DNA from 4 places in the Salirhabdus salicampi genome. Region 3 is predicted to be linked to each of the others. Evidence: riboswitches for the same ligand, from Rfam matches in the RefSeq annotation. Region 3 holds a riboswitch; each other region holds the start of a gene.
What was found. A riboswitch is a leader RNA that binds a small molecule or an ion and turns the genes downstream of it on or off. The one in region 3 is predicted to bind cyclic di-GMP.

Region 1: it holds a riboswitch for cyclic di-GMP, as region 3 does, so the genes downstream of both, NLW78_RS04885 (diguanylate cyclase domain-containing protein) here and NLW78_RS02810 (EAL domain-containing protein) in region 3, are expected to answer to the same signal.
Region 2: it holds a riboswitch for cyclic di-GMP, as region 3 does, so the genes downstream of both, NLW78_RS00680 (hypothetical protein) here and NLW78_RS02810 (EAL domain-containing protein) in region 3, are expected to answer to the same signal.
Region 4: it holds a riboswitch for cyclic di-GMP, as region 3 does, so the genes downstream of both, NLW78_RS01115 (hypothetical protein) here and NLW78_RS02810 (EAL domain-containing protein) in region 3, are expected to answer to the same signal.

What each region holds. Positions count from the first base shown of each region.
Region 1 covers NZ_JANBWE010000001.1:919,045-923,839, forward strand. The annotation lists gene NLW78_RS04870 (alpha-helical endospore appendage domain-containing protein) at 1-289, opposite strand, end outside; gene NLW78_RS04875 (DUF421 domain-containing protein) at 502-1,065, shown strand; gene NLW78_RS04880 (5'-3' exonuclease) at 1,224-2,090, shown strand; cyclic di-GMP riboswitch class I at 2,113-2,196, shown strand; gene NLW78_RS04885 (diguanylate cyclase domain-containing protein) at 2,264-4,111, shown strand; gene NLW78_RS04890 (EAL domain-containing protein) at 4,074-4,688, shown strand; gene sspL (small, acid-soluble spore protein L) at 4,737-4,795, shown strand, end outside.
Region 2 covers NZ_JANBWE010000001.1:134,361-139,155, reverse strand. The annotation lists gene NLW78_RS00685 (DUF5667 domain-containing protein) at 310-1,233, opposite strand; gene NLW78_RS00680 (hypothetical protein) at 1,248-1,766, opposite strand; cyclic di-GMP riboswitch class I at 1,835-1,919, opposite strand; gene NLW78_RS00675 (pyridoxamine 5'-phosphate oxidase family protein) at 2,646-3,245, opposite strand; gene NLW78_RS00670 (CarD family transcriptional regulator) at 3,594-4,070, opposite strand; partial or broken gene NLW78_RS00665 (SpoVR family protein) at 4,353-4,795, opposite strand, start outside.
Region 3 covers NZ_JANBWE010000001.1:535,117-539,911, reverse strand. The annotation lists gene NLW78_RS02820 (SIMPL domain-containing protein) at 1-249, shown strand, start outside; gene NLW78_RS02815 (hypothetical protein) at 458-751, shown strand; gene NLW78_RS02810 (EAL domain-containing protein) at 781-2,934, opposite strand; cyclic di-GMP riboswitch class I at 3,100-3,189, opposite strand; gene ilvA (threonine ammonia-lyase) at 3,362-4,378, opposite strand; gene leuD (3-isopropylmalate dehydratase small subunit) at 4,375-4,795, opposite strand, start outside.
Region 4 covers NZ_JANBWE010000001.1:211,606-216,400, forward strand. The annotation lists gene NLW78_RS01105 (copper resistance CopC/CopD family protein) at 1-1,026, opposite strand, end outside; gene NLW78_RS01110 (DUF5667 domain-containing protein) at 1,148-1,987, opposite strand; gene NLW78_RS01115 (hypothetical protein) at 2,002-2,523, opposite strand; cyclic di-GMP riboswitch class I at 2,589-2,673, opposite strand; gene mgtE (magnesium transporter) at 3,031-4,377, shown strand; gene NLW78_RS01125 (YaiI/YqxD family protein) at 4,390-4,795, opposite strand, start outside.

The DNA.
Region 1 (4,795 bases), 380 kb from region 3:
TTCCTTTTTGCTTATCTACTAAATCTAATACGTTATCAAATTTGAACTGTAATAAAATTTGTTTTTTTACGATTGTTTTAAGCATGTCGTTAACATTGTCGTTAACTTTCATTAAATCTTTCCAGTCGCAATTGCCTTTAATGGCTTTTTGCAACTTTTCTCCTTCTGCGTTCATGATGTGAGAAAGGCTAATTTCTTCTAAAGCAATAGAGCTTAATAGAAGATTGACGACCTCTTCATCATCAAGGTCAATTTTTGGTTCGATATCATCGATATTTGGCATTCCCATTCTTTCTTCCCCCTTATTAAAGTATTCAATATACCATATGCAAAATATAACCTTATGTTTGGATAAATAGAGTAAGTCACTTTCCTTAATTAACTGTAAAAGTGTTAAATTTATGAAATATAATTATATGCAAAAAAATAAAATAGTCATGAATGTTTACCAAAAATAAGAAAAAAATATATGTAACTAAAGAAAGTAAAAGAGGTGAAAACATGAGCTTAGTTTGGAATTCATTGCTTCTTGTTATTGCAGGAGTTCTTCTATTGCGTATAGCCGGAAGAAAATCGATCTCCCAAATGACATTGGCCCAAACGGTAGTAATGATTTCTATCGGTTCTATAATTATTCAACCAATCATTGAAACGAGTGTATGGAGAACACTTGTTGCATCAGCAATTTTTATTGGAACACTAATTATAATGGAATATTTACAATTAAAATTTAATATTGTAGAGAAGTTTATTACAGGCAAATCAAAAGTCATCATTGAAAACGGTAGTGTAAACGTGGAAAACTTAAAAAAGTTACGTTTCACTGTTGATCAGTTGGAAATGAGATTACGACAACTAGGCATCACCAAAATTGCGGATGTAAAAGTTGCTACTCTAGAACCAAATGGTCAGATTGGGTATGAATTAATCGATGATGCAAAGCCATTAACAGTCGGAGAGTTTAAAAAAATCATGACCAATTATAGTCCTAAGGTTAACAACGAAAATATTTTCAGCGAAATAGAGGAAGGTCATTCAAAACAAAACCCAGATTATCTGCAATAACGAAAACAGCCATCTCATTATTGGATGGCTGTTTTTTGCTTTTTTACAAATGTTCATGGACAATTATACATTCCCTTCTTACTGCGGACATGTGTTACAATAAATAAGTAGATTTTTAAAGAGAGGAAGCGAATCGATTGAATAATAACGATAAAGTAATGTTAGTAGATGGGATGGCTTTACTTTTTAGAGGATTCTTTGCCACCTCTTATTCTGGCAATTATATGAGAACAAGTACAGGTATGCCGACAAATGGCATTTACGCCTTTTTGAAATATTTCTTAAATGCAATCGAGACGTTTCAACCGACCCATGTTATTTGTTGTTGGGATATGGGAAGTCGAACATTCCGTTCTGAGTTGTATAAGCCTTACAAAGCCAATCGCGCAGAACCACCTGAAGAATTGATACCCCAATTTGATTTAGTTAAAGATGTAGTGGAATCTTTTGGGGTTCCTAATGTTGGCTTGGAAGGCTATGAAGCTGATGATTGTATTGGCACCTTAAGTGAATCTTATCGGACTAATCATGATGTGCTTATTTTGACTGGGGATCAAGATATATTACAACTCGTAGATGAGCGAGTAGAAGTAGCTATTATGAAAAAAGGTCAAGGGAATTATAAAGTGTATAACACCCAAAACTTTCATGAGGAAAAGAATCTTTCACCAACGCAAATTGTCGATCTAAAAGGGTTGATGGGAGATACAAGTGATAATTATCCTGGTGTGAAAGGTGTAGGTGAAAAAACCGCACTTAAATTATTACACCAGTACCATACCGTCGAAAATATGTTAGCACATTTGGACGAATTGCCAAATGGAGTCCGAAAAAAAGTAAGTGAACACCTTGAAATGTTACATTTATCTAGAAAACTAGCAAAAATTTATTGTGACGTTCCTGTTAACTGTTCCCTCGAAGCGGCAAAATGGGATATGGATATCGAGAAAGTGTCACATAAGTTGCAAGAACTAGATATGAATTCGATGGTAAAATCTATCCAAAAGATAAAGTCTGTTGTGTAATGATTATTAGAAGGTTAAATATAGAGAAAAATGGCAAACCAGTAGAAATGCTGGGACGCAAAACTACGGGTCTAAAGATGTTATCTATGATCGCCGGGTCGCCTCTTATGAGAAGACAACTGTCGACTTAAGGGCAGTTGTCTTTTTATATCGCTTAAAAGGGAGAGAACATTGTGAGTGAAATAGACATTTCATATAACCAGGCTGAGGTAATTTTATCTATTTTAATCGCCATATTTGCCTCATATTCAGCAATAACGATTAACGACCGTGTACAACATTACAAGGAAACAAGACATCAAATAGTTTGGATGATCATTGGCTCATTTACAATGGGCATTGGGATTTGGTCCATGCATTTCATTGGTCTAATCGCTTACGATATTAACGTTCCCATTTTATACGATGGCCTTTTAACATTGCTCAGTTTGTTATTAGCTGTTGGTACATCTTTTACCGCCTTTTACTCAACAGTTGTATTTAACCAATTTTTATATAAGTATATTCTTTCTGGATTTTTGATGGGGATTGGTATTACTGTTATGCACATGATTGGTATGGAGGCAATGGTCATTCCTTTTAACACGAAACACACGGCTCATCATATAACACTTGCCTTTGTCATAGCTATTGTAGCATCTACGTTTGCACTCCTTTTACTATCAAAATTAAACAATCGCGGTAAAATCTATCGTCCATTTATTTTACCGAGTGCGATTTTGATGGGACTTGCTATTTCGGGAATGCATTATACGGCTATGGCTGGGTTTGAAATTTCAAAAGAACCTGTTCACCCCGATACTGCGTGGAGTAGTTTCATTATTCACCCAGAATTCTTAACAGCACAAGTGTCTCTTGTTTCGTTAGGATTAATTACGATCTCAGTTATATTCTCAACACTAGACCATAGGAAAAGTGTACTTGCCATATCAAATAGTCAAAAACGGTACGAACTAATTGCTACTCACTCCAGTGATATGGTAGCAGAAATAGATGACAACGGAAAAATTATTTATTTGACACCATCATATGAACAAGCCTTAGGCTTTCAATTACAACAGATGTTGCAATATAGCTTTTGGATATCGACGGTTCATCCGGAAGATGTTGGGAGAGTATTACAAAGTATAAATTGTGGATTGAAACAGTACAATGAAAAAGCAAATAGTATTGAATATCGGCAGTATACGGCAGAGGGGAAATGGATATGGTTAGAAACAAACCTTACTCAAATTGTAGGGAAAGATAAAAAAATACGTAGTATTGTACTATCCTCAAAGGATATTACGGATCGAAAAACATATGAACAAAAATTAACGGATATGGCGTATTACGATATGCTAACGAAAATTCCCAACCGGCAATATTTTGAATATGAACTAAAACGAGTAATTCAAAAAGCAAAAAGACGAAATGAAACATTAGCCGTTTTATATTTTGATTGCGACCAATTTAAATGGGTGAATGATTCATTTGGGCACAATGTAGGTGATAAGTTATTACAGAAACTGGTCCAAATTGTAAAAACGTGTATCCGGGAACAGGATGTTATGGGCAGGTTTGGTGGAGATGAATTTGTTATTTTGCTGAAAGATGTAACGAAAGAAACCGTTATTGAAATCGCTGATAACATTATTGACGTTCTTAACAAACCAATCGAAGTAGAGAATATACGAATTGTTGTCACCCCATCTATTGGTATTTCACTGTATCCATATCATAGCAAAACAGCGGATGATCTTATTAAGTATGCAGATCGTGCTTTATATAATGTGAAAAACAAAGGGAAAAATGGTTATCAGTTTTTCAATGACGAGTTAAGCGAGAATGTAGAAGAGGAAATTTTGCTGTCGGCTGATTTGCGACAAGCAAATAAAGAAGAAGAATTTTTCCTCCATTACCAACCTATTCTCAATGTAGAGACAAATAAAATCCACGCAGTAGAAGCACTTATAAGGTGGAAACATCAACAGTACGGCTATGTTGCCCCCCAATCGGTTCATTCCTATTGCAGAAAATAATGGATTAATTAAGGATTTAACAGAGTGGGTTATACGGAAAGCTTGTGAGGATGCTAAAAACTGGCCAGATGTCATTATATCCATTAATTTATCATCAAAATTGTTTTATTATCATTATTTAGTTGATATGATCTCCAATATCTTAGATGAGACACAAGTAAACCCAAGTCAAATCAAGTTTGAAATTACAGAGACGGCGGCAATGGAAAACGTTTCAAATACGATTTCTATATTACAACAGTTGAAAGGCTTAGGAATTCAAATTGCATTAGATGATTTTGGAACAGGTTTGTCTTCCTTAACTTATTTACATGATCTCCCGTTAGATGTCTTGAAAATAGATCGTTCCTTTATTAAGGATATCGTACAGGATAAGAAAAACAGTACGATTCTTAGACGAATGTTACAATTGGCTAAAGATTTGGAATTATTGACGATAGTAGAAGGAGTAGAAACAGAAGAACAGCTACAGGCTCTCAAATCTGAAGGAGTCCTGTATGTTCAGGGATATTATTATAGTCCGCCTATTCCTAAGGAACAACTAACGGATTATATAAAGAAGTCGAAGGTCGTTTAAATAAATTCCTTTTTCAATGGCACAATAAACCGTGGAGGTGTTCATACATTGAAAAAGGAAAGAAGAAGTAATAAAGGAAAAGTTGATTCAAGTGTTAATCCCCAGGG
Region 2 (4,795 bases), 400 kb from region 3:
TCCAATATAACATAAACACAATAAATGACCTAGTGTTTTTTGCCTACTAACATGTCAAATACCCCCTTAATATATAGGTATTTATACCTGTTTTCTTTATACATTTCCATGAAACCCGCTTTTTATGACCTTTTTTTGTAGAGGGAAGTGTAGGGGAAAATAAGGAGGTTCTATTTGAGGGCTTTACACATGGCTTTAGTACAGACCCTTCACATTTGTTCCATTGGGTTGTTACACCGTTTCTCAATACCCTAGAAATTTCTTCTCAAAAATAAATCCGCATATGTTTCCATATGCGAATTTCGTTACTTATTGTCTACCGTTAGAAGCATTGTTACGTTTGTTCTGCCCTTGTTCTCCTGCAACATTAGCTTTCTCAGGTTTCTGAGCCTCGTTACTACTTTCCCGTCCCTGAACTTCCCCTTCACTTTCTTCAACTTCTTGTTCTTCGGCTGAATCTACATCGTTTGCATGATTCTCTTTTTGCCCTTGAGCCTTTTCATTCGCGCCACTTGCACGATCCTGAGCTTCATTCTTTCTCTCTTCCCCTTGTTGTTTTGCGTCATTTGCACGTTCCTGAGCTTCGTTCTTTCTCTCTTCCCCTTGTTGTTTTGCGTCATTTACACGTTCCTGAGCTTCGTTCTTTCTCTCTTCCCCTTGTTGTTTTGCGTCATTTACACGTTCCTGTGCATCGTTTTCCTTTTTTTCACCTTTTTGGTTAGCTTTTTCAGCTTTCTGCAAAGCTTCTGCTAACTTTTCCGATGCTTTTTCTTGGTTTTCAATAGCTTTTGAAATTCCCTGTTTAGCTTCTGCCGGGAGATCTTCACGTTCTAATAACGCTGTTAAACGCTCTGTCCGTTCTTTACTCTTTACCGCAACAATTGTTGCTATCTCTGTAACGTCTTTTCCTTCTTCTTTCGCTTCTTCAAGCTTTCTCTCAGATTCTTCTAGGTGTTCATTATAATCTTCTAATAACTCTTCCGCCTTCTCTTCATCACCTGTTTCAATTGCTAGCTCAGACTCATCTAGACGGTCATCCGCATATTCATCTTGGAGTAAAGCTTTGTCCCCACTATCTTCTGTCAACTCGTACTCCACTTCCTCCATTAAACGTGTTGTATCGTATAAGTCTGAGTTTGGATCAACTACCTCATCATGTTCATCTGCAAAAGCTTGTCCACCTGCTAAAACTAACCCTGCGCTCAACGTTACACTTAATAATTGTTTTTTCATTTTTTATCCTCCCCTTATATGGAAATATTGTTTAATAATTTTTCGATTTTTTCTTTGTTTGCCTCGTATTCCGTTACAGGAACCATAAAAGTAAACACGTAAACATTATTATGTTCTTCTCTTAAATAAACCTCAGTTTTTATACTTTCGTTCCGCTTTGACTGAAACGATAAATAATTATCTTCTTCCTGGATGATTTCTACATCACCTGCTCCTGTTTTCAACTCTTGTTTTACTTCATCAAACGATTTTTCGTTTGGTACTACCGTTAAAATTGCTTTAACCTTGTCACCATTCAACATAACATTTAAACGATTGGAAGCTAATTTTTCATCAGTAATTTCCCAACCAGTTGTTTCAAAAACTGTAAGTTGGTCAGATTCATACATAGCCAATTGTTCTGGCTGGTCCCCGCTGGGTTCCTGTTGTGGGGGTTGCTCCTCATTTAGTGACTGGTCGCTTTTTTCCCCACCTCCACAAGCCGTTAACATAATAATAAACAGCGTAGAAATCATTAGTGTACTTTTCATCATCTCTTCACTCCTCTCAACAACGTCTAACAAAAGACACACCCCGTTTTAAACAAGGTGTGTCTTGTACAAACGGTAGCTGGCTGACATCGTCTAACGACTTTAGTCCCTATAGCTTTGCGTCCCTAACTTTCGCTAGGTTTGCCCTTATCAATATTTAGTTAGCACCATTATGGTTAAAAATATCTAAAAATCAATAAAGATTATTTCCTGTTGTGTATAAAGTTCGTAGTTTTCTTGTCTTTTTTGGGGGTGGTTATAAATTTTTTCTAGAAATATTTTAGAAAATCCTCAAATAGATATGATAAAAAGAAAATTGGAGGAAATCACATGCATTACTTCCCACTTATTCTTATACTATTAGTAATTTTCCTTAACGGTTGTCACTAGGTTCCCCATCCGTCCGGGTATCAAAAGACTCATTCATTACTAGCACACACTCGTTATCTTTCCGTTGCGTTTATCACGTAATATCTATCAGGTGGCGACCACATTACTTTGTAATATCATTTTTCACGTCATCTAATGAATTTTCCTTAATATCTTGGAAGCATTTGAAGATCCATTTTGCCTTAACTTGTATCGAATTGCCCTTTTCATGTTGTCGTCGAGCTTGTCATATAACCAAATCGCTTTGATTTCATCGGCGGTGATAATCCTTCTGTATAGTTTAGAAACCACCCTATCATCCGAACTCATTTAAGACATTTCTCCTTTTCTACTATTCTTATTCCGTATTATATACAATTATAGGTTAGTTCGCACATATTTCGTTTATTGTTTACTGGTACATTGTAGTTTTCTTTTAATGTTAAGATAAAGGATCCATCTTGATTTTTAATAAATCGTAAAGGAATACATTTCTATAATATAAAAACATATTTAAAAATTTTTTCTTTGTTTTACTTTAAAAAAATCTCCACCTTTTTGTTTCTCATCATCAGTTCCCCAATGAATTTTTTTGTCCATCTGTTTTAGCTTTGGAATATGTTTTGAACAGTGGATATACGCTTCATCAACTCTGATAACTACCCAACGTTCTGGTTTATTCCCTTCTTTTTCTTTAATATCATCAACCATCTTCTGTATCATGTTTAGTGAAGTCAATTCCTTATTTTCTATTATAGAGGCTTTACCATTGACGTGTAATCCAATGTTCTGCTCAAAGAAATCTATAAACATTAACCCTATATGAGGATTTTCAATTATGTTTCCTAAACTTGCCATAACACCATTTCCTTTGTACTCGGGATATATTAATGTTTTTTCATCAATAACCCGTACGAAACCTGCTGAGCCAGCTCTAAAAGAAGAATCACAGTTACCACTTGAATCAGCGGTTGCAATAAATACCATTCCTTGCTTTGATATAAACTCTGCCATTTCCTCATTTACGTAATTCAGCATTTGGTTTTCATAAAATGAGGCTGCTTTCTTTGTTGTTCCATATTGTTCTTGAAGTATTTTTTCACCTCTCGACATGTTTCCCGCCCTTTCATATATTCTTTTTTATATTTTAGCACATAGAAATGGGGAGGGTATTATTCAACTGATTATTATGAAATAAACCCGTTTAAGAAACCTGTCATTTTACTTCAATACAAAAAAAGCATTACCGTTGTTCCAGTAATGCCACCGTTTGTTGAATGTTGTAATTCCATAACAATGAAAGATTCTGTATCTTTCACCCTACATCCAGAGTGTAGACATAACAAAAGAGGTTAATAATTCTTAAAGTGAGTTGAATTTCGTTGTCCTTGAAATGTTTGACTTATTCCGAAAAAATCAGGCTATTTTTAGGGAGATATAAGACATGACCTAAAAATAGCCTTAACAAAAACCCTTTATATCATTTTCAGTAATCCCTTTAATTAATTTCAGTTCACTAATTAAAAATTCATGTGCGTTATCCAACATTTTTTTTTCGCTTGTATTAAGTGCTTTCTCTTTCTTCATACGCAGTAAATCACGTACAACTTCAGCACCTTCTTGTATTTTACCCGTTTTTATTTTGTCCGTGTTCACTTTAAACCTCTGTTTCCACGGTAATAATCTATCTGATTCTCCATGTTGAAAAATGTGTATAATGTGTTTTAATGCCATTATGTCAGTAACTGGGCGTATACCTGAGCTCACTATTTTATCCGTGGGAATCATGACCTGCATATTACTAATTAACATGTTTATAACATAATACTGTTGTTTTTTCCCCGAGATTTCCTTTTCTTCAATAGCTTTAACTGTACCTGTCCCGTGCATTGGATAAACGATGTTATCGCCAACTTGCAACAAATTATCCACCTCCATATATGGTAACCTGCTTAAGCTTAACACATTTAAAATATTTTAGCAAATATTTTATAATATCATAATTTTATTTTCAGTGTCAACGATTTATTTCGAGAATTAAAACAGAATGAACTGAAATTATGATTAAACCTAAATCACTCCGTGAAAATATACTACTACTGTTTAAACAAAACATTCTATCACAATTAAGGTGTACTGTTTGTTCAAAAAACACATTTTCTTCTTTATTCCAAACTTCTCGGCCCCGTTCAATAAACAAAAAGCCGCCCTTCAGGCAGCCTACAAATAACGCTTCTTCACTTTATCAGAATCACTTGAATACAGCACATTTCTTCCTTCCACAACGGTTTCCAGATGGACGGTGCGTCCCCACAGTTGATGAATATAAGGCGTCGTTTTTTCTAAATAGTTAAGATCTTACTCTGTTCCTTCGTAGTGGTGTTTCAAATACAATTCTCCATTTCTTTGGTAGTCTTCATTTTCTACTGTAATGTATGGATATCCTCCATTGACCCGCATGGTGATAAGCTAATCCAGAACTTCGGTCCAATCCTTTTCGATTACTTTATAATCTCGCCCTGAGTTTGGGGTAACCCCCTGTCGTTTCATTTCTTCCGTTGGATTATTGTACCGCTCCTCAATATCTTCAAAGATGGTAATACCGAGACAATAAGGATTAATTGATGTCTTCGATGACTGAATTATTCTTGAGTGAAGCTTCG
Region 3 (4,795 bases):
CAATCGGACGTGTATTACGAAAAAGCATTACGTATGGCGTTGCAAAATGCACAAAAAAAAGCGTCATCGACTGCTGAAACAATCGGTGTATCACTTCACCGTACACCTGAACGGATTACGGAGTTAACAAGCACAAGCACTCCGCAAACAATGATAAATACAATGGTATCTAATGTTGAATTCCCAACCGAACCAGGTATGCTTTCTGTTTCAGCCAGGGTAGAGGTCGAATATACCTACTTTTCCTAGGATTGACTGAAATGCGTAAACATTTCAGTCTTTTTTTGTAGATAAACGCCTATTTTTTCAACCTTTTAAAAGGAATCATTGGTGCAGAACCCCCCATTATGAACCTATTTACGTTATTTTCTTCTACAATAATATATCTTATGTGCAAAAAACCAATCCGAAGAAACTTTCATAAAATGGTTATGAATTCACATAAGGGGGACTTTCAATGTATAATCAATTTCCACAATTTCCAGATCCAATGCAAGCGCAACATGGTGAGCAAGAACGAGTTTGGCCAGTTGTTCCTTTCTTATTAGGAGCAGCAGCAGGAACAGCTGCACAAGGGTTTCAAGGGTTTCAAGGGTATCAACCGTGGGTCGGATACGATTATGGCTATCCTTTTTATCACGGTTATGGACATTATCCTCATTATGATCACTATCACCATGGACATTACCATGGACATCACCATCATGGTAAGCTTCATCCATGGCATGGGCATGGACCTGGACTATGGTAAACAGAGAACGCTTGGTTTTCCAAGCGTTCTTATTGTTTGTTTTTATTTTTATATTGTCTTTTCAAAAAGCTAAAAGCGTTCGTATCAATAAACCAACCTTCTACAGATTTAGGTGACTGGGTTACTAAATGTTTTAACGTTTTGAGTAAGGAGTTCAATAGTTTCTGATCTTTTTCAGATAACTGAAATTGAACACCGTATTTATATATATCGAATCCAACATTCTCTGACCAAACGATTGTTCCTGAGAGCGTAATAGTCTTGCCACATAGGTTGGTTTCAAGGGTGTAAAGTACATCTGTTTCTAAATGTAATGGAGATATAAATTTCAAACCTTTAACACTAATATTTTCAACTAATACTTCAGCAATTTCCTCACTTTTCTGTAAGGATGGTTTACGAAGTATTGCTTTCAGGGGTAAGTGTAAAATGACACGCTTGTGTTTCCGTTCATCCGTTATGTCCTTTTCGTTTTTTGTTGATAACATTACTTTTTCTTCTAGGAAATTCGTCATCTTTAGATCCATAACAGGTTTACTAAACAGGTACCCTTGTACTTCATTACAACCGTTCAAACGAATTAAATCGTATTGTTTGACTGTTTCAATACCTTCAGCAACAACAGTCATGCCTAAGTCTTGTGCGAGATTAATAATATTTTTCACAATGGTAAGATCTCTTTCATTTTTTTCAAGATCTCGAATGAATGTACGGTCAATTTTTAACGTGTCAATAGGGTAACGTCGTAAATAGGAAATAGAAGAATATCCGGTACCAAAATCATCAAGCGCAATTCTGAATCCCATCTCCTTCAATTTTTCTAATTCTCTTTTCACTACCGTTTCAGCTGATAAAATCGACGATTCTGTAATTTCAATTTCAATAAACTGAGGAGACACACCTGTATCTTCGATAATTTTACCAATTGTTTCCGTTAATCCTTCATTTAAGAAATTCTTTGCAGATAAGTTCAGGGAAATCGTTTTTACATCATATCCATCTTGCTGCCACCTTTTAAGTTGAGTACAAACTGAGCGAAACACAAATGTAGAAATATCATCAATCATATTCCCTTGTTCCGCAATACTAATAAACTCAGCCGGAGATACAATCCCCCATTTCGGATGGCGCCAACGAATTAAAGCCTCCGCACCAACAATACGATTCATCGGTAACGCTAACCTTGGCTGATAAACCATGAACAGTTCGTTCTTTTCAATCGCATAATGTAGGTCCTTCTCTATAGATAATAAGCGATATGATTCATCGTTCATTTCCGGTGTATATATTTGATAATTGTTCTTGCCATAACTTTTCGCTTGTCTTAACGCAGCATTGACATGGTACATAATTGTATCAAACGTTTCCCCATCCTTTGGGTAAAAGCATATTCCCATACTAACAGTTAAAAAGATTTCTTCTGTTCCAATCGTAATGGGCCTTTCGAATTCTTGAATAATTTGCTGAAGCAACTTCTCATACGACAAATTTTTTGTAGTCAGTACCACTAAAAATTCATCACTTTCCAAACGGAAGAAAACACCATTTTTACCTGTGACATGTTGTATTCTTTGGGCGGCAACTCTTAATACTTCGTCCCCAATCATATGACCTAAAGAATTGTTAATTCGTTTAAAACCATCTAAATCAATATTTAACACTAATGTCTTTTGTTTGTTTTTTTGAATAATATGGGCGAAATATTTTTGCAATTCCTTTCGGTTAGGTGCCCCGGTTACTTCATCATAATTAACTGTTTCTTGTAATTTTTTTTGTATCAATTTTTGTCTCGTGTTATCTTGAATAATTCCAACTAATTGAACTAACTCATTATGTTCATTCAAAATAGGGATTGTTTCATCTACTACCCATACAATGTCCCCATTTGGTCTTACAATACGGTATTCATGAAGCAAGTTTTCCCCTGACCACAGCTTAGCTTGACGGTCTTCTACTACAGATTGATCATCGTGATGAATAAATTTTTTCCAGAGATCGGAATTATTAAAAAACACTTCTTTATTTACACCGTAAATGTACTCTATTCCTTTTGAGACATATAACACTTTCTTCTCAATCACATCGTATGACCAAATGCCAACACGAAGATGATTAACAATTTTACTTAGCTCTTTATACCAACCATTAGCAGATTGATAAAACGCATCATTATCTTTTCCCACTAAATACTCTCTCCTATGAATCTTGATTTTACCCCGCTTACACTTTCGCTAACAATATGTATCATCGAAAAGTATCCTAGCTACTAAGACTCTTCTATTTTCACACAAAAAAAGCACAATGATTCAAAATTGAATCAGTTGTGCTATCAACTGTGCATTCAATTTTGCGGCAACCCGGCTACCATAATTTCATACGAATCGTTAGGCCCGTGGCTTTGCGTCCCAGTTTTTCAACATGGTTTGCCAACTTATCACAAGATTGTATTTATAGTTATTTAGTAATAGGTAGATAGTCTTGTATAATGAATAAAATTATACGTTGTTTATAAAAAATGTTCAACTACATTTTGCTAAATATTTTGTGAATAGGTAGAAAGAAATAATAAAAAAGAAGATTTCATTCTGGAATGAAATCTTCTTTCTCTCTTTATGATATATTAATCAGTTGGTTTTGGTTGGCTAACGATTGTATATGTGCCATCTTTGATAAATCCATATTTCCACCACTTACGATCACTCCACAATGCTGTGATTGAAGGCGATGGCCGTGAACGAGTAATGCTGCAAAAGCACTTGCTCCTGCACCTTCAATTAAAGTTTTACTTCTTTCTAATGCACAAATCATTGCGGATGCAATGTCTGTATCCGAAACGGTTACGATGTCATCAACATATTGTTCTATAATGGGCAATGTTAAAACTCCTGGTTTTTTTACCGCAATTCCGTCAGCAATCGTACTAACTTGTCGTAAAGCAAACGGCCCTTGCTGGTGATAGCAGTTATACGTAGCACTAGCACCCTCAGCTTGAACTCCAATAACCTTGATTTTCGGATTAATAAACTTGGCTGCAACTGCAATACCACTTATTAATCCTCCTCCACCTATTGGGACGATTAACGTATCAAGCATTGGTTGTTGTTGGAGCATTTCCATTGCAACTGTACCTTGACCTGCCATTATATCAACATCATCAAAAGGATGGATAAATACACTATTGGCTTCCCGCTGTTCTTTCATGGCGGCTTCATATGCCTCTTGAAATGATTCACCCGTTAACACAACTTTAGCCCCATAACTCTTCGTTGCAATCACTTTCGCTTCAGGTGTCTTTTCCGGCATGAATATTTTTGCTTCAATCCCTTTTTTTGCTGCTGCTAGAGCTACACCTTGTGCATGATTACCAGCAGAAGCTGCGATAACTCCCCTAACAGCTTGTTGCTGCGTCAGTTGGGCAATTTTATAGGTAGCTCCACGTACCTTAAACGCCCCTGTTTTTTGTTGATTTTCCATCTTAAAATAAATGTTCTTACCTGTAACACGGTTCATCGTTTTTGAAGTTGTTAAGGGAGTACGATGTACGACATTCCCTAACTGTTCCATCGCATCCGTAATTTTTTGTCCATTTAAGCAATTCCCAACGTCTTCACTCTCCTCAATTATCATTTTACTTTTTCATACTGCTCAATTTTTTGTTCGTGAGTTAAGGTAACAGCAATTTCATCCCATCCGTTTAACAACATTTCTTTCTGATAAGAAGAAATGTCGAATTGTTCGTGAAATCCATTTTCATCCTTAACCGTTTGATTTTCTAAATTAACTGTAATGCTATAAGAAGTGCTTTCCGCGTTATTGATCAACGTTTCCACACCATCTTCACTTAATATAACTGGCAGTATACCATTTTTAATACAATTATTGAAGAAAATGTCAGCAAAGCTAGGTGCTATAATAATTTTAAAACCATAATCAAGTAATGCCCATGGTGCATGCTCTCGAGACGATCCACATCCAAAGTTTTCACCAGCTACTAAAATGGTAGCGTCGTTGTATTTCGGATTATTCAACGAAAATTCTGGTCGT
Region 4 (4,795 bases), 320 kb from region 3:
CATAAAAGCACATAGTATGAAGAATACTTGTACGGTAGGGAATTGGAATATGTTTAATTTGATTAGTTCTTGAAAGCTTTCTACAGATAAAACGTTTATTGTATAAAGTAAGTATATAATGTATCCAAGGAGTGTAATAAATAGCAAACATAGATTAATCCAGTCTATCTTCTTATTATTAGTCCTTATTGCTATGAACCGCTGGTAACAAGATAGGCCAAACAGTACCAGTATACCTCCAATCATCAGGAAGTGACTGAATTGTTTTGTATCGAAGTTGGTAATAAGTGATGGTTGATCTATCTCCTGTTGACCTTCTATTGAGGTAAATTCGTTTACGGCAAAATAAAAGATTCCCATTTTTTCTTCATTTTTGTCTGGATCTGCTGGACGGACAAACCATGACAGTTGGTAACTCCCCATTTCAAGTGGTTCTTCCACATGTAGTGTTACATGGCTAGGGTCATTTGGGTCTACGATAGGTTCATTCATAATCATTTGTTTTTGATCGTTAAATAAGCCCATCATTGCAACTTGAACAGGTTCGTTAAACCATAATTCGATTTCATCAACTTGTCCCTTAACTAAATCACCGTCTTTGGGCTTGGAAGTAATCAGTTTTAAATCTTTAGTTTCATTGTTTTCTTTATGAGTTGTACTTATGTAGAATTGAAAATTCTCCCTTATCACATCTCCGTCTTGAGCGATTGCCTCTATTTCGACACTATAATGGCCTGGACGTAACGTTCTATCAAACATAATTTCGATGTGAGTGTTACGTTCATTCCGTAAATGCACGTTACCGATATCTATCATTTCGTCATCCCTATTTATCGTGATAGATTCAGAATGGATTTCAATTGGGTCTTGAAACCAGATCTCAATTTTTTTTATGTTTTCCGTAACTTCACGATTGTTCTGGGGAGACGTTTTTTCAATGGAAGAGTGGGCGTAAATTTCAACAGGAAAAGCGAGACTATAAAGTATTAAGATAATGAATAAATAAAATTTAACATGTAGATTCATTGATGAACACCACTTACTTTCTTTTTACTAGGTTATATATAGGCTACCATACAATAGGTTTTAACAAAAACAAAAATAAAAACCCTCCAACAGGAGGGTTACTAATCATTACTTATAAAAATTATTCGTCATCTTCGTCATCATCGTCTTCGTCATCATCTTCATCATCATTATCTTTGTGTTCATCTTCACGCTCTTCGCCTTCGCGTTCTTCATCTTTGCGTTCATCTTCACGCTCTTCGTCTTCGCGTTCTTCATCGTCATCATCATCTTTTTTGTGACCCTTTTTCTTACCTTTTCCTTTATTCGCTTTTTTATCAGCTTTCTTTTCCGCCTTTTCCGCTTTCTTTTCCGCTTTTTCTAGTGCTTTTTCAGCCTTTTTTTCAGCCTTCTCTAATGCTTTTTCTACTTCTTCTTCAGTTTCCGCTTCTTCTAAAGCTTTATTTGCTTTATCTAGAGCTTTTTGTAGTTTAGTAACAGCTTTTTCTTGGTGTTTTAATGCGTTTTGAATACTATTTTTTGCAGCCTGTGGTAAATCTTCACGTTCTAATAACGTATTTAACTGTTCTGTACGTTTTTGAACATTTTCTGTAACAACTCTCTCAATTTCAGATAAATCTTCGCCTTTTTCCTCTGCTTCTGTTAACACTCTTTCTGCTTCACTAACGTTCTCTTCAGCATCTTCAAGTAATTCTTCTGCTTTTTCCTCATCGCCTGTCTCAATGACGAGTTCAGCTTCTTTTAATCTTTTATCGGCATATTCATCTTGAAGAATGACCTTATCAACCGAATCCTCGGTTAACGCATATTCTGCGTCTTCCATTTCACGTGTCGTGTCGTAAAGATCTGAATCAGGGCTTACAACTTCTATTTCACGCTCATCTGTTTCATGTTCATCGGCGAATACTTGTCCTCCGGTTATAATAGCAAAACTTAAGACAATACTTGTTAGTTTTTTCATAATATACACTCCTTTTAATTTATGGTTATATTCGTTTTGAATTGGTTTATACTTTCTGCAGCTGCCTCATCGTACTTGGCTACAGGCGTTTTAAAACTGTAGATATACGTATGATGATCTTGCTTTTCTAAGTAAATATCAGTTCGAATACTACTTTTTCGCTTTGATTTAAAGGATATTTGGTTTGCGCTGTTTTGAATAATCTCTACGTTTCCTGAGGCGGTTTTTAGTTCTTGTTTAATTTCATCAAAGTTTTTCTCTGTATTGACTGATGTTATGATGGCTGTTGACTGTTCATTTTGAAAGGATACGATAAGCTTATGTTCATCCTTTTTCTCTTCATCAACGTTCCAACTATCAGTTTCATATACTATTAGGTTGAAATCATCGTTATCGTATAACACTTCTTGTTCTTCTTTTCGATCATCAAACTTGTTTTGATGATTCTCATCTCGTTGATTCTCATTCTTACATGCTGCGAGAACGATGACCAATAAGAACATGAAGATTAAGCTTAACAATATGTGCCGCTTCAACAATTCCCCTCCCTACCTATCTTAATAAAAAACACATCCGCTTACGTGGATGTGTTTATCCAGTAACCGGTAGCTGGCTGGCATAGGTGTAATCCATTAGCCCCTATAGCTTTGCGTCCTTAGTTTTCACTAAGTTTGCCATTAAACAATTAACTGTATTTTAGTACCCCTTAAATCTACTACAATATACGAAGCCTTAAATGCTCTTTTGGGGGTGTGGGAAAAAACTTTTTTTAATTGTTAAGCATATTATAGTTGAAATCGTTTTGAAGACAAGCACATCTTTAAAAATGATTCAATCTCCCTATATGGAAGTGGAAATAACTTTCATATATATCGACGTTGACTATGGCTTCCTTTTTGACTTGCACAGCATACATACCTTATTTTGAGTAGGAGATAATATAAGATAGCCTTTCATATTAATGGAAATATGTTTATAGTGGTTATGGTCTGGTTAAATAAAATAGGGAAGCAGTTATTCGTGGCACAAAGGGGAACATATTTATGGCAGAGCATAATACGAAAGATCATATTATTGACATACTCCACAAATCACGAAAGAACGATTTTCAATCTGTTCTAGATGAATTACAACCGTATGATATTGCTCGTATATATGAGTTGCTAGAGGCGAAACAACAAGTTCAATTTTTGCTTTTATTAGAAACTGAACAATTAGCAGACTTAATTCAAGAATTAGACAAAGAAAAACAACTAGAAGTATTAACCAAATTAGGGATTGAAAAATCTGCTAAAGTAATGGATTTAATGGACAATGATGATATTGCAAGTATGATTGGAGAATTAGACGAAGAGCAAGTTGAAACTCTCCTGTCAGGAATGAAAACAGAAGAATCCAAAATTGTTCAGAATTTAATGAACTACCCTCCTGAAACAGCAGGGCGGTTAATGACAAATCGTTTTGTGTGGATACCGAAACATTATACGGTGAGACAAACGGTTGAAAAATTAAAATCATTTGCCGAACTAGCTGAAACCATTAATTATTTATATGTAATTGACGAAGCAAAACGTTTAGTTGGTGTTGTTTCATATCGAGAAATAATTTTAGCTGATATTGAAGCAAAGATAGAAGACATTATGTTTACTAGAGTGATTTCTGTTAATGCCGATACTGACCAGGAAGAGGTAGCACAGCTTATTGAAAGGTATGATTTCGTCGCAATCCCAGTTGTTGGTCAAAATGATATACTTTTAGGGATTGTTACCGTAGATGATATTATTGATGTTGTCATAAAAGAGGCGAATGAGGATATTGAAAAATTATCAGCATCAGGTAAAGAAATTGATTTTGATACAAAAGCCTTTGTTGCTGCGTATCGTCGCTTACCTTGGCTCATTGTGTTACTTTTTATTGGGGTTGTTTCAGGTACAATCATTAGTCAATTTGAAGAAACCCTGTCTCGCGTTGTGGCATTATCCTTTTTCATGCCAATGATTGCAGGCATGACGGGGAATACAGGTACACAATCATTAGCAGTTGTAGTTCGTGGTCTTATACAAAAGGATATACATAAATCGGTCGTGACCAAATTAATTTTACGGGAGTTTGGTGTAGGGATAATCATTGGTACTGTTTGCGGCCTATTAATTGCAATTATTGCATACGTATGGCAAGACAATCCGTTTCTCGGTCTTGTTGTTGGAAGTTCACTTGTTATCACATTAATTATAGGGACGTTAGCGGGAACAATTATTCCGATCATATTGTATAAATTAAATGTCGATCCAGCAATTGCATCAGGGCCATTAATTACTACCGTTAATGATATATTATCCTTGTTTATCTATTTTGGTATAGCAACCGCGTTTATTGCACATTTAACGTAAAAAAGCTGTGATTTACTCACAGCTTTTTTCTGTTAAAATGTTTCGAAGTAAATGGGAAAAATTTTCTTTATCTTCATTTGTCAAAGCTTTTGGCCCTTTAGTCTTTGCCCCACTACGCCTAGCCTTTGCATGAGCGTGTCGGGTATTTAATAATTGATCAATATTCTTTTGTGAAAAAATAAATCCTTTATGGTGAAGAACCGTACAACCTTTTCCTAGACCAAGTGCTGCTAGGCCATAGTCCTGAGTTACAATAATATCTCCCTTTTGTGCTAACTGTAAAATATGATAATCAACAGAATCAGCACCAGTATCAACATATTTCGTTGATACACCTTCAGGATCAGGGCTATGAGAAAAATGTGAATAACTTTTGACCAACAAAACTGGCACTTGAAATTGTTTTGCTTCATGGATA